Regions from separate parts of the Alteribacillus sp. HJP-4 genome, predicted to be linked through region 2. Evidence: riboswitches for the same ligand, from Rfam matches in the RefSeq annotation. Region 2 holds a riboswitch; each other region holds the start of a gene.
What was found. Region 2 has a riboswitch for thiamine pyrophosphate ahead of ACE4RR_RS08230 (thiamine phosphate synthase). Riboswitches for the same ligand answer to the same signal wherever they lie in the genome.
Positions count from the first base shown of each region.

Region 1 (2,268 bases), on a different contig from region 2:
TATATCATTTCTTTTGAGGTCGAAAGGAAGAAAATATGAGAACAAATTCAAAAAAGTATGGGTTTTACTAAAAAGAGGTTGACGAACAGCAGATCTATGAGAGGATCGAAAATCTGCTGTCATGGAGCAGAAGCCAAAAGTCTTCAGCATAATCATGGCAGCAATTCGAAAAAAAAGCCCGGTACCGGTTTCTAACCGGATACCCGAGCTTTTAAAGGTGTGTTATTCCGTTGTTTCGTGCTGAAAATACGTTTGATCATATAAATGCTCTACATCTTCATCCGTCATCATAGTAAACTGTTGATCTTCCATACCCCTGACCTTCGTTAAAAATGTAATCATGTTCTGACGCTCTCTTCTTTTCATTTTGTATGCTCCCCTTTCTGTGTTACTACAGAATATTAATTTAAATGTATTATATAACAGATAATTTCATTCCGTCAACACATTTTTCAGAATTTTTTATCAGAGGAATCAATTTCATAAGAGCAATTCAGAATATAAAACACGAACATTCGATTGTAGCGTAAGGCGACGACTCCTGGTCGATTAATACCGGCCACGTCCTGTGGCCAACATCGACACTAGCACGTCCTGGGCGTCGTGGGACTAGCTTGAGGTGAAGACCCCGCAGGCAGCTTTTTGCTGCTGAGGAGGCTGAGGCCAAGCCCACGGAAAGCGTTCGCCTGAAGCGAAAGTCGAATGATAAAGAGAAAGTAGATTTTAATACCCGCATTTTTCGTTGTGAAATTGACTTATGAAATTCATTCAGAGGTGAAATTTATTCAGTTTTGGGGTTTTCATTTTTTATAATATCTCCTATACTTGGTGTAATTGAATAATGAATCAACTAGGGGAGTCCGATGAGCCGGGCTGAGAAGAAAATGCCATGAATTTTTCTGACCCTTCGGACCTGATCTGGTTCATACCAGCGTAGGGAAGTTAGAATCGTGAAAGCAAGGTTCTTTAGCAGCTTCTAAATGACAGCCGGTCCAAAATGAATGGGCCGGCTTATTTTATTTTTTATTGCCTGCTGTGCCCTTTCGTCTATGCGCCAAGATCTCGTCCTTTACTATTTTTAAAAGGAGAGATTTTTTTATGTCCAATTCATCCATTTCCCACGAGAACGTGCACCATTTATCTAATCTTCCAGGGAGTAAAAAAGTGTATGTCAGCGGATCCCGTCCTGACCTGCGCGTGCCAATGCGAAAAATTGAATTAAGCGACACGGCCGGAACCTTTGGCGAGGAAAAAAACCCTCCGATCCACCTGTACGATACAAGCGGTCCATATACAGATGAAGAAGAGCTTATCAGCTTCGAAAAAGGGCTGAAATCGATTCGTGCCGAGTGGATAAATGAACGCCGGGATTCAGAAGAATATGAGGGAAGATTAATACGTCCTGAAGATAATGGATTGAACTCCCACAGCCGGCCACCTGTATTTCCTGGATTAAAAAGAACTCCCCGCCGGGCAGTAAGTGGTAAAAATGTAACTCAGCTGCACTATGCGAAACAAGGCATTATTACACCGGAGATGGAATTTATAGCTATAAGAGAAGACATGTCACCGGAATTCGTCCTTAAGGAAGTAGCAGAAGGAAGAGCGATAATTCCTTCCAATATTAATCATCCCGAAATAGAACCGATGATTATCGGACGAAATTTTCATGTAAAGATCAATGCAAATATTGGCAACTCTGCTGTCACATCCTCCATCGAAGAAGAAGTTGAAAAAATGACCTGGGCCATCCGCTGGGGAGCAGATAATATTATGGATCTTTCCACCGGTAAAAATATACACACCACAAGAGAATGGATTATCCGCAACTCCCCTGTGCCAGTCGGCACTGTTCCTATTTACCAGGCACTGGAAAAGGTTAATGGTACCGCTGAGGAATTAACATGGGAAATCTATAGGGATACTCTAATAGAACAGGCTGAACAGGGTGTAGACTACTTTACTATTCATGCCGGGGTGCTTTTGCGCTATGTACCGCTTACCGCGGGCCGACTGACAGGAATAGTCTCCAGGGGAGGTTCCATTATGGCGCAGTGGTGCTTATACCACCACCAGGAAAGCTTCTTATATACGCATTTCGATGAAATCTGCGAAATAATGAAAACATATGATATCGCGTTTTCTCTTGGAGACGGCCTCCGCCCAGGATCTATCGCAGACGCGAATGACGAAGCTCAATTTGCAGAATTAGAGACGCTAGGAGAATTAACAAAAAGAGCCTGGAAGCATGATGTTCAGGTTATGGTA
Region 1 is NZ_JBHIKY010000030.1:19,127-21,394, forward strand. Features, by position in the region: gene ACE4RR_RS19030 (BH0509 family protein) at 223-366, opposite strand; TPP riboswitch at 843-957, shown strand; gene thiC (phosphomethylpyrimidine synthase ThiC) at 1,099-2,268, shown strand, end outside.
Region 1: linked by a shared signal. The riboswitch ahead of thiC (phosphomethylpyrimidine synthase ThiC) and the one ahead of ACE4RR_RS08230 (thiamine phosphate synthase) in region 2 are both predicted to bind thiamine pyrophosphate.

Region 2 (2,268 bases):
CGCCTTTTACTGGGATCATCTGTGGAACTGGTGCTTTATCTTTATTCAGCAGACTTTCGGACCACGCGCCTGCTGCGACCACCACATGCGGAGCGTAAACAGGCCCGTAACAGGTCTCTACGCCAGTGGTTCTGCCATTATCTTCTATTAATCTGTCAGCGCTAATATACTCCTGCAGGTCAGCCCCGATATTCGCTGCCGCCCGTGCCAGAGCTTTTGTCCAGTCAGGAGCCTTTACCTGTCCATCCTGAGGAATATAAAGAGCTCCCTGAATTCTTCCCTTGATTTCAGGCTCCCGATGGAGGACTTCCTCTGCATTCAACCATTCCACATGCTCTCCTTCAGCTTCCTGTATAACCCTTATCTGTTGAAGCTGAAGGGCTTCTTCCGCTGTCACCGCAACCTTCAGCATCCCATTCTTAAGGTAGGAAACTGTTAATCCAGAAGCCTTCTCCACTTCCGGTACAAGTTCAGAAAACATATTTCTGCTCGTCCTGGCAAAATCAAAAAATGCGCCCTTATTCTTTAACTCCGATTGAGCTCCGAGCATACCCGCTGCAGCGCTGGAAGCTTCTTCGGCAATCCTTCCCTTCTCCAGCAGTTTCACTCTATAGTTCCGTTTAGCCAGCTGGTATGCAATCGAGCAGCCGTTTACTCCTCCACCAATGATAATTACGTCATAGGATTGAATCAATTTTGACCTTCCTTTCGCAAAGCGGCAGCTTCTGCACCAGGGTTTTCTGCATAATAAATTCCTGAGAGCACCGCCGCTCCTTTTGCTCCATGAAGAGCTGTTTTTCTGAGGTTGTCTTTTGTCATTCCACCAATCGCAATTACTGGAATATTGACAGCTGCTGTCACTTCTTGAAGCTTCATTAATCCTCTGGCTGCGACCCCTTGTTTGCTTGAAGAAGCAAACACATGTCCGAAAAACAGATAATCTGCACCTTGTTTTTCTTTCTCCACAGCAGAAGTAACGCTATGCACAGAAGCACCGTGCAGAACTTTTCCAGTCAGCTTCCGGATAGGGGAGTGTTCAGGATAATGAATACCGCCAAGATTATATTTTTCAACCAGCTCTGGCTGATTGTTCACTATTATTTTCATTTTCGGGACATTACTTTGAAGCAGCAGCCGAATTCCAGCTTCTATATCTTTTCTGGACCACTTTTTTTCTCTGATGTGTACAAAATCGACATAATGGTGAGTCTGCAATGTCACCTCGTGCCATTTTTCTATACTCTGATTTCCTGAAGAAATAGCATGAAGCTGCACTTTTCTTAATCCCCCTTTTCCGCAGCGAAAAAAAGCCCCTTCCCTGCTGTGAGGAAAGAGGCGGCGGCTGCTGAGTGCATGCTGCAATCACTTTCCTCCGCTGGTTTTTCCAGTTCAGGTTCAAAGAGTTTCAACTTCCGTTGATCTCAGCCGGTTAAGGCACCCCTAGTGAATAATTAATATTATTTTTACAACTCGAGAACATCTGTACAGAAGAAAAGCATAGCCATAGTACATTCAAAACTTAAGAAAACAAAAAAACCATCCCTCAGGAAAACGGGGACGGGACTTCACAAACTCTCCTAAAAAGGACCGTACCAACATTCCCTCCGCTAGTATCAACTAGATCAGGTTCAAAGGGACCAGAATTCTCTGTCTCAGTCAAAAGACGCCCCCAGTGGTTATATTATCTAAAATTTTATAGGAAAATTTGTTCTATGTCAATCGCTTCCAAGATTCGTCCTCTATTGCTAGAATGCTAGATAGAACAAGTTTATAAGGAAGTGACATCCATGAGTCAGTCTGCAGGATTAAAAACGCCCAAGCAAGCATCTATTTTTTTTATATTACTTTCTGGTGTGATCGTGCTTGCAGTCGTCATGGGAATAGGACGGTTTGCATACACACCAATACTCCCGGTAATGGTGGAGCATACATCTTTAAATAATGAGTCCGCAGGGTATCTGGCGTCAAGTAATTACCTCGGCTATCTGGTCGGTGCTCTGCTTGCTGGAAAACTGAGCTGGAAACGAGGAAGAGCATTCAATGTTTACATATTCTTTAGTATGAATGCAGCCACGACGCTCGGAATGGGACTTACGAATTTAGAGTGGGGCTGGCATGCCTTAAGGTTTGGGTCCGGATTGTCGAGTGGGATTGTATTTGTGCTCGTTTCAAGTCTCATTTTAGACACCCTGGCCAGCAGAGGCAGACTTCCCTTGTCTGGATATTTGTTTGGGGGAGTCGGGCTCGGCATTATAAGCACTGGTCTTC
Region 2 is NZ_JBHIKY010000007.1:47,793-50,060, forward strand. Features, by position in the region: gene thiO (glycine oxidase ThiO) at 1-694, opposite strand, end outside; gene ACE4RR_RS08230 (thiamine phosphate synthase) at 691-1,362, opposite strand; TPP riboswitch at 1,351-1,452, opposite strand; TPP riboswitch at 1,582-1,681, opposite strand; gene ACE4RR_RS08235 (YbfB/YjiJ family MFS transporter) at 1,788-2,268, shown strand, end outside.

Region 3 (2,268 bases), on a different contig from region 2:
ACTTCTGGACAACTTCATCTATAATTTCAACCATCTCAGAGGTGGTGCGCCCGTTGAGATACTCTCTTTGTTGGTGTTTTATTGAGGAAATGATTGTCTGCAGCTGTGATTTTTCTAATTGTGGTACATCGATTTGGACATTCCGTCCATGATTTTCATAGGTAAGACGAGTAAAGGTCACATTCTTTTCCGATAGTCCCGTGAGGAAGGCTCCTGTATAAAGAGATGTCATAAAGAACCATCTTCGCCCAGGCGGGATGACAAAAATTCTTCTAATGCAAGGGAACAGCCTTTGGCTTCCGTACCGGCTGCCCGGCCAAGTAAATGAAAACCGTCTCCCTCTTTTTTACCAATATCTTCGGTCATGATTGCCGCAACCGAGTTAATATTAGCCAAATCATAATGAACGATAATTCCTGCTTCACCTTCTCGTTTTTCTTGAAGAGTTTCCGGGTCCACGATGATCGTTTTCAGCCAATGCGGAGGTCTTTTGAGACCCTTTCTCCCCCCCAGCCGCAGAGTCTGGTCATAAATTTGTGAACTGAGCTCTGTCATCCCGTACATGTTGCCGCAGGCATGCTCAGGAATGGAAAACAGTCTGCTTAATCGTTTTTTCAACTCAAGAGGCTCTATTTCTCTTGAATATCCTTTAGACCCCCCCGTGTCCATAATCCGGCTTCCAGCCGGAAGACGGTAGGAGATGCCATTTTCCACGCATTCATCTAAGTAGGCAATAATTGAAAAGGTAGCTCCCAGGATAAATACAGGCTCATCCTTTTCTTCCGATTTTTTTAAGAGCATGGACAGTCTTTCTTTATCAAAGCCGTCCGCTGAGACAACATATTCACTGTCTTCTGCTCCAAACGTTTCTTTAATCACATGAAGATAATGAGCGAGAGATGAATTCGGCAATTCATTTTCCTCGGGAAAGAGGAGGATCATTTTCATTTTACTGACATCCGGCAGCATTGATTTTTTAAAATGTACCTTCGTGGAGAGATCATAAATTTCAAGGTCGCGCTGACCATTTTTTCCACGTTTGTTTGGATTAGTCGTCCCGCTCGTCATAAATGTCCTCTCGATCTCCTCATCAGCTGAACATAATAACGGCGCTTCCTTAAACGCCTGAATCGGTATGGGAGGAATATCGGTGACGCGCTGAACCGCTGCCGGGCGCACCCTGCGCCTGCGGCAGAATTTCCGGTATGGCTGATTATGGTGATATTGATAAGCAAAAAGCTGTTTCGCTCTCTCAAAAAATTCATCAGACGAAACCGACTCTTCAAGGATTAATGCTTTTATCATTTTCTTCATTTCCTGATAGGCTGAATTCATCCGCCGGATGCCCCCTCTTTATTTCGTCGTTCCCCAATTGAAAAAGACCACTCTCTTAAAAGAAAGTGGCCGCTTCAGATATATTTATCATTTCTGTAACGAATCCACTTCCCTCCGCTGCAGTTACGCAGATCAGGTTCTAAGGGTTTAAAAGTTCTTCCTTTTGTCTCAGCCGGTCCCCCGGCTCCCCTAGTGGAAAATCTATTATGAACATTTCATTTTATCTTAACACGATGAGAAGCATTGTCAATTCAAAAAACCATGCATTGAGCTTGGTTTTGTTTTTTTCCCGTCTCTTTGTCAAAGAATTTATTTATTTGTTTTATCAGCTAGCTTAACCAAAACATGGGAAAGATGCTCCCGTTCCTGTTCATTCGCAGCGTACCTTAAATTGTTTATATATAAACCTCATTTCGAGATTTGACGTGTTATTGTTTAAGATGGCATCGCTTGATCCAGCTCCGGATGCACGTTACGTTTCATATATTTATGAAAGAACCACTCTCCTGCCGTGATAAGAATTGCAGCAACCAGGGCAATTGGAAAAGGAACAGCCGTATCGAGAATGGGGATGGAAACAACCAAAACCATTAATAACGTGAGTACTAAATCAGCGGCTATGGCAACAATATTGTTAGTTAGCTTTAAAATAAATATATCTCCTGCTGCAACATAAGAAATCAGCACCATTAATAGGGCAAGCAGCATGGTGTTGACCCATTGGTTACCGAACCCAGTTAATACGAGTAATAACACAAAACTAATCAACGCTGTTTTCATACCCAGCGTTTTAATGTGTATCATTTTATTCCACCTCCTTGTCCAAAAATTACCACCTCCAGGCATTGACAAAACATTAACTGCTGTATTTACATATTTCCTTCAGAAAACCTTATACTCAAACAATGAAAACAAGCCTGCTGTGAATGACTC
Region 3 is NZ_JBHIKY010000001.1:82,012-84,279, forward strand. Features, by position in the region: gene ACE4RR_RS00340 (acyl-CoA reductase) at 1-232, opposite strand, end outside; gene ACE4RR_RS00345 (LuxE/PaaK family acyltransferase) at 229-1,335, opposite strand; TPP riboswitch at 1,428-1,536, opposite strand; gene ACE4RR_RS00350 (DUF2512 family protein) at 1,771-2,139, opposite strand.
Region 3: linked by a shared signal. The riboswitch ahead of ACE4RR_RS00345 (LuxE/PaaK family acyltransferase) and the one ahead of ACE4RR_RS08230 (thiamine phosphate synthase) in region 2 are both predicted to bind thiamine pyrophosphate.